4 regions of the Lysinibacillus sp. NPDC096212 genome follow, and region 3 is predicted to be linked to each of the others. Evidence: riboswitches for the same ligand, from Rfam matches in the RefSeq annotation. Region 3 holds a riboswitch; each other region holds the start of a gene.

Region 1 (4,851 bases), on a different contig from region 3:
CAAATCCAACTTTTTACTCCATGTGAAGGGCAACTTCACATGGAGCTTTTTTATCTTAATGACCAAAAAAGGCTTGTGTCTAGTAGACACAAGCCCGCTCTAATAATTATTGATAAATTTGACTGCCTGCCTTTTTAAATTCCTTTGCCTTTTCCTGCATACCTTGGTGGATCGCTTCAGTCGTATTTAAATCTTGATCTTTTGCATAATTACGAATATCTTGTGAGATTCTCATACTACAAAACTTAGGTCCACACATTGAACAGAAGTGCGCAGTTTTCGCTCCTTCTGCAGGCAACGTTTCATCGTGGTATTCGACCGCACGCTCTGGATCTAACGAAAGATTGAATTGATCGCGCCAGCGGAATTCAAATCGTGCCTTAGATAGTGCATCGTCACGCTGCTGTGCTCCCGGATGCCCTTTCGCTAAATCTGCCGCGTGTGCAGCAATTTTATACGTAATAACCCCTACGCGAACATCCTCACGATTTGGTAAGCCGAGATGCTCTTTAGGCGTCACATAACATAGCATCGCTGTACCATACCAACCGATCATCGCAGCACCGATAGCTGATGTAATATGGTCATAGCCAGGAGCAATATCTGTTGTTAACGGCCCTAAAGTATAGAAAGGTGCTTCCTTACACACCTCTAACTGCTTATCCATATTTTCTTTAATAAGATGCATTGGTACATGCCCTGGTCCTTCTACCATCACCTGTACATCATGCTTCCAGGCAATTTGCGTTAATTCCCCTAGCGTATCTAGCTCCGCAAATTGAGCCTCATCATTTGCATCTGCTATAGAACCCGGACGTAAACCATCACCTAAAGAGAAGGCTACATCATAGGTTTTCATAATTTCACAGATTTCTTCAAAATGAGTATATAAAAAGCTCTCTTGATGATGATATAAACACCACTGCGCCATAATCGAGCCTCCACGGGACACTATGCCTGTTACACGATTAGCCGTTAATGGCACATAGCGCAGTAATACCCCTGCATGAATCGTGAAGTAATCAACACCTTGCTCAGCCTGTTCGATTAACGTATCACGATACACTTCCCACGTTAAATCCTCTGCCACACCATTTACTTTTTCTAGCGCTTGATAAATCGGCACCGTTCCTACTGGCACCGCGGCATTACGGATAATCCATTCACGTGTCGTATGAATATGCTTACCAGTAGATAAATCCATAATGTTATCAGCACCCCAGCGTGTAGCCCACGTCATTTTTTCTACCTCTTCTGCAATAGAGGATGACACTGCTGAATTGCCAATATTGGCGTTAATTTTCACGTGGAAGTTACGTCCAATAATCATCGGCTCTGCCTCAGGGTGATTAATATTAGATGGCAAAATAGCACGTCCTGCAGCGATTTCTGAGCGCACAAATTCCGGGTCCATATTTTCACGTATCGCTACAAATTCCATTTCTGGAGTAATAATTCCCTTTCGTGCATAGTGAAGCTGTGTTACATTTTTACCTTTCTTCGCGCGTAAAGGCTTTCTAGATAATTCCGGAAAAACATTTTCATTCATTCGCGGATCATCAGCTTTACGGAATCCATTATCTTCTGGCTTGATAGTACGACCTTCGTATTCTTCAACATCACCGCGTTCTTTGATCCATGCACTACATAAAGCTGGCAATCCTTTCGTAATATCCACCTTATACGCAGGATCAGTGTACGGGCCGCTCGTATCATAAACACGTACTGGCGCATTTTCCTCTTCACCAAAGCTTCCTGTCGTTGGACTTAGAGCAATTTCACGCATTGGCACTAAAATATCTGATTGAGATCCTTCTACGTAAACTTTTTTACTTCCTTCAAAACTAGACATAATCGTAATATTCTTGTCGCTAACTGTTGTCATAAACTACTTCGCTCCCTTTTACATTTATATAAGGACCGAATCTAGCTCACCCAAACAAAGACAAAAGCCGAATCCAAAAAAATTTGGATCCGGCTAAGAATGTAAAGGTATAGTTATTGCAAATAACATTGAGTGCAATAATGGTTAACTTTCCCACGCTGGTATGAGCCAGATCAGGTCCAAAGGGTCAAGAAACCTCTATGCGTTTCCCTCTCAGCCTGACTCATCAGACTCCCCTAGTTAATGCTATTAAGTTTGATGATAGTGTAGCAGATATTGTTAAGAGATGGAAGCTTCATTTGAATTATTTTTGGCTTATCATTAAAAGTTGTCGATGGTATTCATTAAAACTTGTGCCATGTATATTAGTTGATTGGAGTGGAGGCTGGGCGACTCCTCGGGGATCAGCGTCACAGATGAGACCCTGCAGCGAAGCGAAGCGAAGCGGCTCATCGGACGCCCCACGTTCTGCTAATAAACTTATATTTGTTAGATTCCACTTAAAATGAGAGGCTGCCATCTCTTATTCCAAATAGCACCTAGCAGTTAGGTAAACAACAGTTCCGCTACATAAATCACGATTGTCACTGTAATACAGCTTACAATCGTTGAAAATAAAACTGTTTGTGCAGCAGTTGCCGATTCTACGTCATATTCTAATGCCAAACTTGAGCTATTTCGCGACGTCGGGAACGAACTAGCTATAAAAAGTGATTGTGCCACGACACCGTCAAGACCAAGCGCAAAAATGATAAACAATGCTACGGTTGGCCCTATGACTAGTCGCGTAAAACAGCTAATGAATACCACTTTATTGAACATGGATTTGATTTCAAGCTGGGATAGTTGTGCCCCTAAAGTTATTAATGCTACAGCGATAAAGCCATCTGCCACATGATCTATCGGAATTCTTACAAACTGTGGAATAGCAATATTAAAATAGTTCATTGCCACTCCAATAATAAGTGCATGAATAATAGGCATTTTGAGGAAGTCTTTCACAATAGACATGCCCGATTTTGTTGAAGAGATTAAATTATACAAGCCGTAAGTGTAGGTCGTCATATTTTGAAATATTACAAGAATGACCTGAATTGCTACTCCAATCGGCTGGGTCACAAAAATCATCTGTGCAACCGGAATACCATAGTTACCTGAATTAATTAGGACAACACTATTTTTAAACACTGCCGCCTCTGTTTTTACTAAACCGAGTCCCTTTGCTAGAAAGTGACTAAGCACCATTTGGCTTCCGATAAAGAGTAGGATAAATAACGCAACTTCCCCAAGTACAGACAGCTCTATACTCGTTTCATATAAATTCACAAAAACAGCTGCTGGCATGAAACAATATGTAATAAGTTGGGATAACGCCTTTAAATTAAAGCGAAATTTCTTTTGTAAAACTGCGCCAAGTACTAGAAGCACTAAAATCGGAGCTACAATTTGAAAAAATATCATACCGAGATACACCATAGTGATGTCCCCCTTCCCTCTCCTATAGTAGTGCTGTTTTTATGCTTGGTCAATGTACTTCAAAATCAACTCACCGCTCATATCAAGGCATTTTTTCTGAACACATTGAACTAATACAGTGTCTTTAATAGATGGTAAAAGTTATCTTTCGGAACGTTATAGCGCTTGAAATGAGCGTGATTTCCGCACCAAATTACCAAGTTTCGCGCAAAAAAAACCGCACTTCACTTTCAGATTTTCTGAAATAATTAAGGATTCTTAAAAACGAACGATACAGAAAAAGGGACTACATTTCATTTAAGAATAATAAATAGTAAAATATACCCTTTATGTACTAAATTAGAGAAATATATGATATATTATCCATTAAATACGATGATCGGAGTGACTAAAATGAAGAATAAAGTATTAACGACTTTTATGGCAACTGCTATTACAGCAACCCTAGTATCACCAATGTCAACTGCAGATGCCGCTTCAAATGATTCATCTTTAAACCACTCAATTCAAATGGATGGGCAGGTAGCTGCAGCCAAAACAAAGGGGCAAACTGTTACCATTAACAACGTCACTAAAGAGAAAGTACTTACATCCAATGGCCAATTTAAAATTAGTCAGTCGCTGAAACCTCTCTTTAAAACAGCGAATAGCACTGCATTGAAGAATGCCCAAGCTACAATTGTAGTAAAAAACGGCGAAATTACGAGCATTACAGAACTAACATTAACTAAAGCTGGCACTGACAATAAAGCGGTATATTTTGATGGTGGTGACGCACAAATTGAAGGAAGCCTAACTGTAAATGCGGATTATGTAAAGGTTCAAAATGTAAACATTAAAGATAAGCTTATTGTAACTAATCTTGTGAAGAAGGCCATTACAATTGATAACGTTGCTATTGGGGATACAATTACTTTTAAGCCTTTATTGACTAGAAATATTAATTGGTTAAATGTTTCCCTAAAAGATATTAAATCTCCAAACATTAACTTGGAGCGCACTAAAGTAAATGTGACTTCTGACAAAGCTATTTCAAAAATCGATGTAGTTGGTAAAGTTGCAGCATTTGAAGTTACAGCCAATGTTGATAAGCTTACAATCGATGTTGAGAATGATTTTAGCCTTTACGGAGAAGGTAAAATTGAACAAGTGATCGTCAAACACGGGGCAAAGGTGGCATTAGATTCAGGACACCTAATTAACAAGGTGCAGGTGGATGATAAAAAAGCCTCTGTGATATTACCTGTGGTGAATAAAAATGAGCTTAGTAATTTAGTAGCTATACCTCCGTACGTTGCCGTATCCGTTAATGGATATGACGTTTTAACAACTGAAAGATGGACGACGCAGGCTGAACGTACAGCATTCGAATATGCCTTAAGCAGCGCAAGAGCAGTAGCTAATAATTCCAACGCCTCTCAGGAACAAGTAAACAATGCTATTACACAATACAGAATTGCATTAACCGTTTATCAAGCTGTGCAAAAAAA
Region 2 (4,851 bases), on a different contig from region 3:
TCATATTGGAGTACTTTTAATTTCTTTTTATACATTTTCTTATCCAGTTTAACTGATAAATCTAGATCATTTAAATTTTGAGTCATTAAAACTTCACTCCTTACATTTGAATATTCTCATTGTACTAAAGAAATATATGAATAACTATTCAAATGGTAAATTGTAGATATTTTTAACGAAACAACACGATACATTGTTGGAAATTTCCGTTATAATGAAAATATAATGTTACAGTCCTATACTTATTTGTCTTTTCCCTATACAATTTAACACGAAGGGAGAGAAAACATGCCTCGATTTTTTTTGATGACAATAACTTTTATTGTCTCACTCATCCTAACCTTTTCATCCTATTTCATGAAAATAAACGATCATTCTTTTTTAGAGATCTTAAATCGTTTTCCAGTAATATTTGCACCGTTTAATGTTAGTTATATGATTTGGATTGTGGTTTACATGTTACTTGGTTATTGGTTAGTCATGAACCTAAAAAAGACATCTATTCAACAGACTGTTCTCTATAGTAGCATATGTATTATGCAGGCGTTAGCAATTGTTGTTTGGCATCACGAACTATTTATCATGTCAATTATCAGTACGTTTGCTTTAGTACTGTATTTATTTAAGTTGTACAAAACGTACCCTCTCAGCAATAATTCACTCACAGGTCGTATACCCTTCTCGATTTATTTAGCCTGGGTTACATTTAGCCTAATGACAAATGTAAGCTTTACGCTAACATCTTATCAATGGAATGGTCTTGGCCTTAGTGATCCACTTTGGGCAGTTATTTTACTAACAGTTGGAGCAGCAATAGCGCTACATATTGGATTCCATTATTTTGATATTATCTACCCAAGTGTATTTATCTGGTCCTATATCGGGGTCGCATTACATAATGGTTTTGATGAGCTACTTGTGACAACTGCAGCCTTGTTTTTATGCGGAGTGCTACTTGTCGGTATATTATTTATTAAAAAAAATCCTGCCTACCAAAAATAAATTGGTTAGCAGGATTTTTAGCTTTTTTATTGTTCATCTAGAGAAGTTAAAATAATTGGTTTGTCTTTAGTAACGATAATTGAATGCTCGATTTGAGCAACTAATGATTTGTCTGGCGTAACGAATGTCCAGCCATCACCTGACTCTACAATATGCTCCGCTTTCGCTGAGATAAATGGCTCGACTGCAAGCACCATGCCTTCTTTCATAATTGTTGAATCCCAAGCATCGTAGTAGTTTAAAATATGATTTGGCTCATCGTGTAAAGAACGACCTAAACCATGACCTGTTAGGTTCATAATCACTGTTAAATCATTGGCATATGCTTCACGCTCAACAGCTTTACCGATTTGGTTTAATTTTGATCCAGCTTTTACTTTTGTCATCGCACGGTCGAAAGCACTTTTAGCTACGCGACATAACTTTTCTTTATCCTCATAGCCATCACCAACTACAAATGAAATGCCCGTATCAGCAAAATAGCCATTTAATGAACCAGATACATCAATATTTACGATATCTCCCTCGTTAATCACACGTTTACCTGGAATACCATGTGCGACTTCCTCATTCACACTAATACATGTGTATCCTGGGAAATCATACTCCCCTTTAGGTCCAGAAATTGCTCCTGCTTCTGCAAACATACGACCTGCAATTTCATCTAATTCAAGTGTTGTTACACCTGGTTTTGTAGCAGCCTTCATTGCCTCACGAATTTCAGCACAAATACGGCCGATTTTTTTAAATGCTTCAATCTCTTCTTGCGTTTTTACAATCATTTTTAACGTCCCTTTCATCTAATGTCTATTCATTAATATAACATAACTTTTTATACAAAAAACGCTAAACGCTTTAAATATTATATGCCATCATGAATTGTAAAGTGCTGAAAAACAGGCTCTTCACTATAGCGTGGGGTTGATTTCCGTTCCGACTGGGCGCTTTGTAGCTGACGCTTTGCTTTCGCTACAGAAACACATTTGTTGCTGTCGCTTCGCTTTCGCACAGAGCAAAGCTTCCTGGGGGCGTCCGATGAGCCGCTTAGGCCAACAGGATGTTGGTCACGAAGGCGTTATCACAGGACGTGATGGTTTTAGCCTCCGTTCCTCTATTGCTAATCCCCAAAGAGTCGCCCAGTCTCCACTCCAATCAACTATATCCATGGATACGTTTTAACAAATGCCATCCCTATCTAGCTCTAAAAATCCTCCGCCTTTTGGATTCTTTTTAGGGTATAAAAGGTGGGTGTTCTAGTTTCAATAATAATAAAACCCTCCACTTATGTGAAGGGCATACTAATTATGATTTTCGTTGCATTAATTGAGGTGCTGCTGTAAATAGTAGAACACCGACAATCGCTGTTAAAATCGTTGCTGGTAGCATATATGTTCCATTGTAGATGATTGAATAAATCCACGCATTTTGATCGCCAGCATACTCTGAGAAAAATACAGCGCCCGCAATGGTATGTGCTGCATAACGTAAAAAGCCCGCTAATACAGTTCCTACAATAATATAAAGTGCCATTTTCTTTTTGTTTAAATCTTTGGCAGCATCGAGCACTGGTCGGCGAACAACGGCCGCCAAGCCTACTACTGTAAAGGCAACACCATAATCAAGTAATCCTTGTAGCCAATGTATAATATAGGCGCCAAACATTGTTTGCATCACACCAATAAGTAATCCCGTTGTCAGGCCAGGAATAAGGCCCCAGCGGAATGCTATTAAAATTATTGGTACCATCACTAGACTAACAGAGCCGCCTTGTGCCCATACTTTAAAGGAAACCTGATCTAGTACAAGGCCAATCGCTGCGAATATCGCAATCTCCACAAGCATTAAAAGTTTTTTATTGTCCATAAATATTCTCTCCTTTGTTCCGATGTAGGATACAAGAGCAGGAATAGAAATCAGTTGGCAAATATGTCCCTATCTGGCATCAATAAAGATAAAAAAACGATGCCAGGACAGAGCCTCACATCGTAAAAGTGTCGGTTTCTATCCACAATCCCTACGCAAGTGTTAACTTACAGGTTCGAAGAGTCAAGGCATTACGTGCCCAGTCTCAGCTGACATCATCAGCTCCCCTTGTGGTCGTTACATCTTAATTTAATTGAACAACCTCATTGTACGCAAACACTGTTACGATTACAACCTCTTCCACATTTTTTTTTGAAACTTTATCGTTTTTCATGCGTAAATATTAAAAAAGGAGGTACTACTATGGAGAACCAAAAAATTTTATCTGCCTTTAGTTATCTCAGTATTTTATTCGCACCCTTTATTGTGCCATTAGTCGTTTACTTTGTTACAAAAGATAGCGACGTAAAGAGGCACTCTATTCGAGCACTGATTTCGCATATAATTCCAGTCGCATTCGGAATCATATTCTTTGCAGTCTTTGTCTTCTCAACTTTATCATTCAACACCAATTTTGACGGTAGTAATAATTTTCTTATCATTTGGTTTGCTTCATTCGCAATTTACATTCTCGTTTCATTAGGAGTCGTTATTTGGAATATTGTTCAGGCTGTTCGCGTGATCCGATAAGTTTCATCTCAACCTCTCCTTAAACAGATAGTACTTAAGGAGCTGTTATTTTGTGAAAGTATCTAAAGTTGTTAAAACCGCTGTAAAATTAGCACCTATCGTTATCCCGATTGTCAAAAAAGTAATCGCTGCAAAAAAAGGAACAAATCCTAACGTAACAAAAAAATAACAAAAAAGGCGTATTTCCATATAAACAGAAATACGCCTCTTTGTTATTTCACTTCAAAATATGTTTGACTGTGACCGTTCATTGCTTTTTCAACATGCAACACAGCAGGCATTGTAGCTTTTAACTCTGCAACGTGTGAAATGACTCCAATCATGCGTCCGGAATCTTGTAAATCAATAAGCGTATCAATCGCCTTATTTAATGCTTCTTCATCGAGAGAACCGAAGCCCTCATCAATAAACATCGTTTCAATGCGGATATTACCTTGAAAGCTTTGAATGACATCTGCCATCCCAAGGGCAAGACTTAAAGAAGCATTAAACTTTTCTCCCCCTGATAGTGTTTTCACATCTCGTAATTGATCTGTATAAGCATCATACACATCTAGTCCAAGCCCACTTTGCTTAGCATGCTTTTCTAAGCGATCAGAACGTCGTAGCTCAAATTGACCGTTGGATAAATGATAAAGCCGGACATTTGCTGCCTCTGTAATTTTATCTAAATAATTGATTTGAATATAACGCTCAAAAGACAGCTTTTTCGCATTCTGTCCATTTAACATTGCATAGAGCTCCTTCACTCGTCCTGCCTCTTTTTCAAGTAAATGAATCTCCCGTTCGGTCTCCTCAACTTTTTCGATAAAGTCTACACAAGCCTTCGCAAATCCTTCCATTTGCTGCAATACTTTGAAGGCTTCCTCATATGTGACACGCAGCATCCCTAGCTTTTCTTCCATTACCGTTAAATCTTGTTTCTCTTGCCCTTTAAGGTGCTTCTCGCCCTCAGTAATTTGTACCTGTAATGTGTGGATTTGTAGTGCATAATCATTGCAAGCCTTCCGTAAAGCTTCTATTTGCAGCATGCTTCGCTTCCCAGTAGCAAATTCTTCATAGTTTTCAAAGCCCGCTTCCGTCATACTTACTGAAAATTGCTCGCGCTTTTCATCCATTTTCAGCTTTAATTCCTCAAATGCCTGTTTCGCTATTTCTACGGTCATTCTAGCATTATTTGCTGCTTCCTTGGCAGATTGCAGACTTTGTTGGCTAATATTCCACGCGGTTTGTAATGCAACCTTTTGTGACCCTATATCAGCGATTGCCTGTTTCAATGCTTGCAGCGTCGTAAGA
Region 3 (4,851 bases):
GCGGAATGACGAATTTCTTCTTGGCGTGGCCTTGCAAAAGGTACGATTATTTCCTTTTTCATTGTCGCTGGTCGTTTCGTGAGTACAATGATACGATCAGCTAAAAACAGAGCTTCCTCGATACTATGTGTAACGAATAATATAGACTTTCGATATTCCTCCCATATCGATAAAAGCCACGCCTGCATTTCAAGCCTTGTAAACTCATCAAGTGCAGAAAACGGCTCATCTAAGCATAAGATGGGCTTATCACTAACAATGGCACGAATAAACGATACACGCTGTTGCATACCCCCTGACAGCTCATTGGGATACGCATTTTCAAACGCTGCAAGCCCAACTTTGTCTAACCATTCCTTGGCCAAGTTCACGTTTGGTTTTCTATGAAGCTCCTCGACCATCGTGACATTTTCTACTATCGTACGCCATGGTAATAAACACGGCTGCTGAGGCATATAGCCAATCGTCCCTCTTTTTTTCTGGATATCTGTATCGTTTAATAAAATAGCACCCTTATCAATAGAAGTAACACCACCAATTAATTGAAAGAGTGTACTTTTTCCACTGCCTGACGGTCCGATAATCGCCACAAATTCCCCGTCCTTGACCTCAAACGATAAATTGCGAATAACCGGAAGAGCATCAAAGGATTTATCAATGTTTTGAATGCTTAGCATGGAGTCCTCTCCCCTTCACAACAAGTTTTTCTAACAATTGTATAGCACTAAATAATAGTAAACTTAAAAATACGATAGCAAAAATAGCTACAAACACGCGATCCGTTCGAAATGAAGATTGTGCTAATGTCATATAAACACCAATCCCCATTTTCGCACCTAACCATTCCGCAATGACAGCTCCCATGACGCTATAGGTTGCCGCAATCTTTACGCCTGAAAAAATCGCTGGATACGCATAAGGCCATTCAAGCTTCCAAAAGGTTTGTGCTTTCGTTGCACCAATCATCCTAAAATAATGCTTCAGCTCAGGCGAAGTTTGACGAAAGCCATCCATTGCCGAAATAACAATAGGGAAAAAGCACACAAGACAAATAATAATGAGCTTTGGCAATAAACCGAAGCCAAACCATATGATTAAGAGTGGTGCTAGAACGAGCACCGGGACATTCTGTGACATAATCAGAATAGGATAAAATAGCTCCCGCACAAACGTAAAACGATGTAATAGCACGGCAACCGTTAGCCCACATACTATCCCGATAGCTAGACCAAGAAGTGCTAATTGAACAGTCGCTAAAGCATGTGGCACAAACGTCTCATACGATTGAAAACCTTCTTTCAAAATGGCACTCGGTGCAGGCAAAAGCCAATGTGGAGTATCAGCAAAGCGGACAATTAGTTCCCATATGAATAAGAGGAAGGCGATAAAAATTATCGTCCTTCCTTGTTTGAAAGCTTGCCTCATCACTGGTATTTCTCCGTCAATGTACCCATTGTAATACCAGATGGCTGATATAAAATTTTCACTTGCGTGATGACATTGATCGCGCCCAGCTCAATCATCTTGTCATTCATTTTTTCAATGATTTGTAATAAAACCGGTAGCTCACCTTCCATTGTCGTTTCTAACGGGTGCACTTCATATTTAACTCCTGAAGCGTCGATAACCGCAATCGCTGCATCGACATATGGGATCACATCCTCATATTTTTCAGTTTTCGGGATAATTTGTACACTTATTAATGAGTTTGCCATATTACTTTGTCTCCTTTTTCGGTAAAAAGTCGTTTGTAAATGCTTGTACTGCGTTAAATTCGCCCTCTAAAACTTTGTTGCTGGCCATCCATTTCGCGTAGTTTTCCCAGACAGCTAGCTTTTGCTCGCCCCATTGTTTAGCGTCGTCTTGATACTTATCTGCTAGCCATTCCTGACTTTTATGCACAAGGTTTTTATCTAAATCAGGTACAGCTTCTAGTAAAATATCAGCTGCCTCATTCGGATGTATTATCGCATATTCATAGCCCTTTGCTGCAGCAGCGACAAATGCTTTGACCGTCTCAGGATCATCCTTAATCATTTTTTCATTTGTAGCGAGTACAGGCGTGTAATAATCTAACTGATCACTATAATCTGTTAAATATAGCATGTTCAGTTTTTCGCCACGTAGTTCTGCTTCGATACCTGTCCATGCATAATAGATCCACGCAAAATCAATATCTTTTTTCATCATTGTGAAGAAATCTATATCGCCTGCATTGACAATATCTAACTTATTAATATCCGCATTTTCTGTTTGCATAAGTGATTGTAGTACAGCCTTTTCAAGTGGTGCACCCCAGCCACCGTATGTTTTACCTTCAAAATCCTTTGGTGACGAAATGCCTTTTGATGCAATGGATGCGAAGCCAGAAGTATTATGCTGAATAATCGCTGCAATCGATACTAAAGGTACATCTTGCACACGGGCCTGTGTAATCCCTTCCTGATAACTTACGCCAAACTGAGCCTTGCCAGACGCCACAAGCTGATCAGCACCTGTTTCGCCAGGTAATAAAATATCGACATCTAAGCCTTGCTCCTTAAAGAAGCCAAGTTTTTTCGCAACATATAAACCTGTATGATTTGTGTTCGGTGTCCAATCGAGAACGACTGATACTTTTGTTAATCCCTTAGTATCCTTTTTATCCTCTTTTTCGCTACAGCCCACTAATGTTAACAGTGTAGCCAACAGGATCAATAACCATTTTTTCATGCTGAATCCTCCAAGTAAAGTAGTGTGAAATTGTTCATAAATGAATGTGTTTACCAGAAGAAAGCGTATTCACGGTCTGTTTACACCCAAACCCAAAGTCTGTGCATGAATAAAAGTCTGAAAACATAAAAAACGCCTAGGATTCCTCCCAGACGTTTTGTAATCAATATCAAAAACTTTTACTTTTTGAATAGATGTTCCCTACGCTGGTACGAGCCAAATCAGGTTCAAAGAGTCAGCGTCTATCGGACACAATCTCAGCTGGCAACACCAGCCCCCCTACATTCTTTCCATATGAACTTTTCGTGATTATTATACCCATATCTATCCGTAAATGACAAGGCTCTGTTTTCTGAAAGCCCCGTAAATATAATTTAAAGCCTCATCTTTCTCTTCAACAATTCCATTTCCTGAGAATATTCACCGTTTTTTTGGTAAAACATTTTTTATTTAAAAGGAATCCCCTCCTGAAATCAAGAAGCGGTATATTGTTCGAAGTTTTAATAGGCACTGTTAAATACTATTGTTGATAATCAAATCAAGAACCTTTTGTGGTTTTTAATTTTTGCTTTTAGTAGTAAGACGTTGAATAAGAATCAGTAATCTTCATAACAACTTACTTGTAAAGCTACACCCGATTCACCAATTTGCCTAAAAACTTTATTGTCACTATACACCTACCCTTTCTTTTGATTAGACTATATAGAAAAAAAGCCCAGCTCTCTAAGGAGCATGGGCTATAAAATCAGTTTTATTTCTCTTCTTTTTTGACCGTAAAGACATGTGAAATAGCACCGTCTGTAGCTATATCCACTTTAAAGGAGCCATTGGAATGGCGATCTGCTCGAGTTAATGCTTGTACATCAAGGATCTCTTGCACGCCTTTTTCCGTTTCGATTGTTAGCCGTTCCTCATCAGTTACCTTGACTACAGCCACGATACGATGTGGGTTCGCTTTTAATTCTGTTAACACTTTTAAGCCACGTTTTGCACGACTCGTCATCTCTACCTCGGCAACATTCATTTTCTTCACCGCACCACGATGTGTCACAATCGCAACATATGCCGTGGCATTTGGCGGTAAAACATTGATGCCGACTAATGCTTCTCCGTCTTTCAGCGTAATCCCTTTGACACCGCCTGTTTTCACACCCGTTACTGGCAATTCCTCCATTGGGAAACGAATAGCATAGGCAGTATCTGTTGTTAACATTAGTTCTACTTCGTCTGTCACGATACCTGCAAAAATCATTTCATCGCCTGACTTAACATTCATCGTTTTGATTGGTTTAGAATAACGTGTAACAGCATAATCTGCTACAGGTGAGCGTTTAATTTGTCCATCTTTCGTAGCCGTTAAAATATACGTATTGGCCTGTTCAAATGTCTCAAAACCATATACAGCAATAATAGATTCATCTTCCCCTGTCGGCACAATACTAGAAATATGCTGACCAAGATCCTTCCAACGAATATCAGGTAGTTCATGGACAGGCTGATAAATATAATTGCCTCGGTTTGTGAATAGTAATAGATGATGCTGCGTATTTAAATTCTCTTCATATAACAAATAATCGGAATCCTTCATCGCAAAATCCTGACCATTCGAAGCTGCATGTGAACGTGTAGATGTACGCTTAATATAGCCATCCTTTGTGACAGTCACTACGACCTCTTCACTTGGGACAAGGACATCTAACGTAATTTTGATTTCTTCAATTTCTTGTTCGATTTTTGAACGACGTGGCTCTGCAAAGCGCTTTTTAATGTCAAGTAGTTCCTGTTTAATAACACGTACAAGCTTTGCTTCACTATTAAGAATACCTTCAAGCTTGGCGATCAGTTTATTTAGTTCATCCTGTTCATGGCGAAGCTCTGTGATATCTGTATTCGTTAATCGGTATAATTGCAAGCTAACGATCGCCTCTGATTGCACTTCTGTAAAGTCAAATTTCACCTGTAAATTCGTTTTCGCATCTCGTTTATCATTAGACGAACGAATCGTTGCAATAACTTCATCTAAAATAGAAAGCGCCTTAATCAAGCCATCAACGATATGCGAACGATCTTTAGCCCTTTGTAAATCATAAACGGAGCGGTTCGTCACAACTTCCTTTTGATGGGCAATATAAGAATCCA
Region 4 (4,851 bases), on a different contig from region 3:
CGTCTTGTACAAATGGCTGAATCACAATTAAAAGGTATGCCAAACAACCAATAATTGCTTAATCAGCAAAAAATTAAAACCAGTGACCGTAAAAGGCACTGGTTTTAGTTTGTTTAAATTTTTTAATTTTTATCCCGTATTAACGGGCAGTAATTTATCTATATCAAAAGAGAAACGTTAGGTCCTCCCATTTCAATTCAATGAGAGCAAAGAAATAGGTGAGGCTAACTGCCCGTAAAAATCCGATTGGTGAAGACTAATAATCAGTGGGGTAAAAACGTTCACTTTATCCTACAAATGATTTAAATGTAGAGACTGTATTTGAAATATCCTCACTTTGGCAAATGGCAGAAATAACTGCTATTCCATCCGCACCTGCTTTAAATACCGTAGGAGCATTCGAGCAGTTTATGCCTCCAATTGCAACGATAGGGAGTTCAGGATATTGTATCCTAACTTGCTGTAAAAAATCAGTCCCACTAGGAGGATTGGCGTCACTTTTAGAAGTGGTTGAAAAAATCGGACCAATTCCTACATAATCAGCACCATATTGTAGAGCAGTTTGTAATTCAGCATGTGAATGAACAGAAACACCTAAAATCATATTGCCAATTTTATTACGCACCGTCGACACAGGAAAATCCTCTTGCCCAATATGAATACCGTCCGCTCTAAGTTTTATAGCCAGCTCGACATCATCGTTGACGATAAACGGAACATCATACTGTTGACAGAGCTTTTGACATTTGCGAGCAAAATCTTCATATGCTTGCCCAGTTAATGTATTTGGTCCTTTTTCACGATATTGAAACATAGTAATTCCAGATTGCAGAGCTTTCTCTAAAACGTTTAATGGCTCTTGTTTGAAAACATTACCTGTACCCATTATAAAATATAGCTGTAGATCGTCACGTTTCATGAATAATCACCTCACAGGAATCCTTCAAGTTTTGATAAGCAAAATGATTTGTAGGACCATGGCCATTACCAATAGATAAATTATGAGTTATTGCTAATTGAATAAATTTTTTAGCTTCCTCAATCGCTTCTTCTAAAGGTAGTCCCTGACCAATAAAAGCAGTTAATGCAGCGGAAAACGTACAGCCTGTACCATGCGTATTTTTTGTTGCAATACGAGTGGACTGCATGGAAAATGATCGACCATCTTGGAAAAATACATAATCAGTAGCATAACATTTATCCTCTAAATGACCGCCTTTAATAATGACGCATTGAACGCCCATTAGTAATAAGACCTTAGCTGCTTCTTTAATATCTGTTAAAGAATTGATTGTCCTTCCAGAAAGGGTTTCTGCCTCAGGAATGTTCGGTGTTACGACTGTTGCTAAAGGAAGCAAACAACTGCGTAATACCTCAATTGCTTCTTGCTGTAATAAACTTTCACCGCCTTTTGCAATCATGACAGGATCTACTATAAGCGGAATATTTCTTTCAGCTAAAATCTGTGCAATTGATTGAATTATTTCAGAGGAAAACAGCATTCCGGTTTTAACGGCACTTATTGAAAAATCCTCGACTAGCGCTTGGAGTTGTTTCTCAACAAAACTAACTTCAATTGGTAAGACATCCGATACACCAAGTGTATTCTGAGCGGTTAAAGCTGTAATAACAGACGTTCCAAACACCTTTAATTCCTGAAATGTTTTTAAATCAGCCTGTATGCCTGCACCGCCACCACTATCAGAACCAGCAATTGTTGTTACAATATGCATTATTGTTCACCACCCTTGGAAAGGCGATGTAGTTCGTTCAATACTGCAATTTGAAAATCGCCAATGTATGAAGTAGAAGAAGCGGCTTGTTCAGCCACTTTTTTATAAAGCGATAATGTTTCTACCAATTGGTCGAATGGTTTATTTCCTGCGACGTAGGATGCACAACAAATGGCGCTCAATAAGCAACCTGTTCCAGTAACTTCTGTCATTTGAAAATTTCCACCTGTAACCCATTGCTGATGTTCGCCATCAGTAATAAAATCCTTTTCACCGGTCACAATAACAATACAATCGTAGAGTTGAGCTACTTTTTGTGCCTCAACTTCTAAAGAAATTGAACCACTCCCACTATCTACGCCTTTTTGTTGCCATTCTACATCGGCTATAGCTGCAAGCTCTCCGATATTACAACGAATAGCCGCAAAATTTATTTCCTCAAGTAATTGTTGTACCGTTTGTTTCCGGTAAGTTGTTGCACCTGCAGCAACAGGATCTAAAATGACGGGAATACCAAGGGCATTTGCTTTTTTTCCAGCAAGTAACATTGATTCTTTCATTCGCTCGTTAAGGGTACCGATATTTATCAATAAGCCTGAGGAAATTGCGACCATTTCTTCAACCTCATGACTGTCATCTGCCATAACTGGTGAAGCGCCTATTGCTAATAAGCCATTTGCTTGAAAATTAGCCACAACATAATTAGTAATGCAATGAATAAGTGGATTTTGTTTACGGATAGTATGAAATACCATTTTAAGTCCTCCTTGTTGGATGGACGTAAGCGTGCAAAAAAGGCTCTTTTTCGTGTAGAAAAAAACACGCAAAAGAGCCTTTCATCAGTAAATAGATGTGAGTTGCTCCCTACGTCAGTATTAACTAACAGGTTCAAAGGGTCAGGTTTTACCTTCTCAACTCTAAATGAGTCCCCCTGCAATCTTGCTTTTAGTTGACCAAAATGTACCATATTATTCACTCGTGTTCAATAGGGAGTTTTTTTCTTCATTGCGAAAACGGCACTAAAGCTAAGTCGAAATTGATAGTACTAATACGTGACTGATGCCATATAGCAGAACATGATAGTTGTCACGACTTTAATGAATTGGAGTGAATTCCATTGAAAATGATAAAAATTGAGTTTTATAATGAGCGTACAAAAGGGGGCATTTGCCATGAAAAGAGAAGATTTAATCGCACCAGAATGGTATAACATTTCAGAGGAAATTGAAAAATATGCACAGGATTCTACTAAAAATGCATTATTAGTTTATAACGAAGATGAGGAAATTCAGTACTTAACATATCGAGCTTTACTTGAAAAGGCGAACCAGGCAGCACATGTATTTACATCTCAAGGTTTAAAAAAAGGTGATGTTATTTTGGTCATGGTGCCCAGATCAGTTGAAGCATATATCGTCTATATTGCTGCCTTAAAGGCAGGCTTAATCATTATACCTAGCTCAGAAATGCTGAGAACTAAGGATATTGAATATCGAATCAATCATGCCGATGCAAAAGGCGTTGTAGCATTTGAGCCTTATATTGAACAATTCGATAATGTGGGGAAATTACAAGAAATACAGCAATTTGTCATTGGTCATGCACAGGAACCTTGGCAGCCGCTGCTTGAAAAAATGCAAAATCAACCGACGACTTACATAAGTTCTACGCCGACTAAGAGTACAGACATTGCATTTTTAGCTTATACGAGTGGTACAACAGGCAATCCAAAGGCAGCGGTTCATACACATAGCTGGGGTTATGCGCACTTGCGAACTACTGCTCCAAATTGGTTAGGTGTACAAGAAGGTGACATTGTTTGGGCTACAGCAGCACCAGGATGGCAAAAATGGATTTGGACTCCGTTCCTTGCTACTTTAGGAAGTGGTGCAACAGCATTTGTTTTCAAAGGTCACTTTGATGCGGCAACATACCTTGCATTGCTTGAAAAATTTAATATAAATATTCTGTGTTGCACACCGACCGAATACAGATTTATGGCAAGTCTTGAAAATTTGCAAGACTTTAATTTAAGTACGATACGTCAGGCTGTGTCAGCGGGTGAACCTTTAAATAGTGAAGTGATAAAAGTATTTTCCGAAGTCTTTAATTTACAAGTACGTGATGGTTATGGACAAACAGAGAATACATTACTTGTTGGAACAATGGTAGGGATGGAGGCTAGAATGGGCTCAATGGGTAAGCCTACTCCGGGTAATACTGTTGAAATTATTAATGATATTGGAAATCCCACTGTAATTGGAGAAGTTGGAGATATTGCTGTACACTGTGAATCACCCGCGTTATTTAAGAAATATTTAAACGATCCCGAACGTACAAATTTACAATTTAGAGGCGATTGGTATATTACAGGAGATCGTGCATATAAAGATGAAGATGGCTATTTTTGGTTTGAAGGACGTGGGGATGATGTTATTATTTCGTCTGGATATACGATAGGCCCATTTGAGGTAGAAGATGCGTTATTGAAGCATCCAGCGGTAAAAGAAACTGCCGTAGTCGCGAGTCCAGATGAAATTCGTGGAAATCTCGTGAAGGCATTTGTTGTGCTCTCTGATGGTGTAGTTGGTGATGAAACGCTTATTAAAAAACTACAAAGCCATGTGAAAACTTTAACAGCCCCTTATAAATATCCTCGTGCTATTGAGTTTGTTACTGAGCTACCAAAGACTACATCAGGCAAAATTCGCCGTGTCGAATTACGTGAGCAAGAAAAAATCCATTATATTAATCATCGTTAATTTCCTAGGAAATAATGTCGAAAATCAAAGTTCCTGCTTTTTTTATGAACTTTGATTTTTTTTTAATATTAGATAATGTAGTATAAGTTGAATAGGTTGAGTTGGTTAAATTGGTTAAAGCTTTTGCATAGTATTGGTTATTTACTTAAATTAAGGAGTGATATTTGTTAAAACGGAACAGAGATCAACCCCTATGTTATGGTGATAAGCCATATTATTGCAATAAGTATGAAACAAATTAGGATATCAATCGTATAACGTTATGAGGAGATGGAAAGATATGAATGGTAAAAGGTGGACAGCTTTAATAATTGCAGGTGTACTATTAGTGTTTTCATTAGGGATCAACACTATCT

Evidence for each region. A riboswitch is a leader RNA that binds a small molecule or an ion and turns the genes downstream of it on or off. The one in region 3 is predicted to bind thiamine pyrophosphate.
Region 1: it holds a riboswitch for thiamine pyrophosphate, as region 3 does, so the genes downstream of both, thiC (phosphomethylpyrimidine synthase ThiC) here and ACIQ7T_RS26710 (ABC transporter substrate-binding protein) in region 3, are expected to answer to the same signal.
Region 2: it holds a riboswitch for thiamine pyrophosphate, as region 3 does, so the genes downstream of both, thiT (energy-coupled thiamine transporter ThiT) here and ACIQ7T_RS26710 (ABC transporter substrate-binding protein) in region 3, are expected to answer to the same signal.
Region 4: it holds a riboswitch for thiamine pyrophosphate, as region 3 does, so the genes downstream of both, thiM (hydroxyethylthiazole kinase) here and ACIQ7T_RS26710 (ABC transporter substrate-binding protein) in region 3, are expected to answer to the same signal.

Annotation. Positions count from the first base shown of each region.
Region 1 is NZ_JBIWFQ010000031.1:16,146-20,996, forward strand. It holds gene thiC (phosphomethylpyrimidine synthase ThiC) at 107-1,885, opposite strand; TPP riboswitch at 2,019-2,133, opposite strand; gene ACIQ7T_RS23140 (AEC family transporter) at 2,432-3,361, opposite strand; gene ACIQ7T_RS23145 (S-layer protein) at 3,755-4,851, shown strand, end outside.
Region 2 is NZ_JBIWFQ010000015.1:86,181-91,031, reverse strand. It holds gene ACIQ7T_RS15640 (polyphosphate kinase 2 family protein) at 1-86, opposite strand, end outside; gene ACIQ7T_RS15635 (hypothetical protein) at 289-1,002, shown strand; gene map (type I methionyl aminopeptidase) at 1,029-1,784, opposite strand; gene ACIQ7T_RS15625 (hypothetical protein) at 2,038-2,181, shown strand; gene thiT (energy-coupled thiamine transporter ThiT) at 2,305-2,865, opposite strand; TPP riboswitch at 2,996-3,104, opposite strand; gene ACIQ7T_RS15615 (magnetosome magnetite crystal formation protein family) at 3,229-3,555, shown strand; gene ACIQ7T_RS15610 (AAA family ATPase) at 3,768-4,851, opposite strand, start outside.
Region 3 is NZ_JBIWFQ010000047.1:1,031-5,881, forward strand. It holds gene ACIQ7T_RS26695 (ABC transporter ATP-binding protein) at 1-677, opposite strand, end outside; gene ACIQ7T_RS26700 (ABC transporter permease) at 655-1,425, opposite strand; gene ACIQ7T_RS26705 (thiamine-binding protein) at 1,425-1,715, opposite strand; gene ACIQ7T_RS26710 (ABC transporter substrate-binding protein) at 1,717-2,712, opposite strand; TPP riboswitch at 2,894-3,003, opposite strand; gene parC (DNA topoisomerase IV subunit A) at 3,464-4,851, opposite strand, start outside.
Region 4 is NZ_JBIWFQ010000002.1:120,571-125,421, forward strand. It holds gene ACIQ7T_RS02270 (alpha/beta-type small acid-soluble spore protein) at 1-54, shown strand, start outside; gene thiE (thiamine phosphate synthase) at 287-919, opposite strand; gene thiD (bifunctional hydroxymethylpyrimidine kinase/phosphomethylpyrimidine kinase) at 909-1,733, opposite strand; gene thiM (hydroxyethylthiazole kinase) at 1,733-2,488, opposite strand; TPP riboswitch at 2,578-2,676, opposite strand; gene mbcS (acyl-CoA synthetase MbcS) at 2,906-4,495, shown strand; gene sppA (signal peptide peptidase SppA) at 4,776-4,851, shown strand, end outside.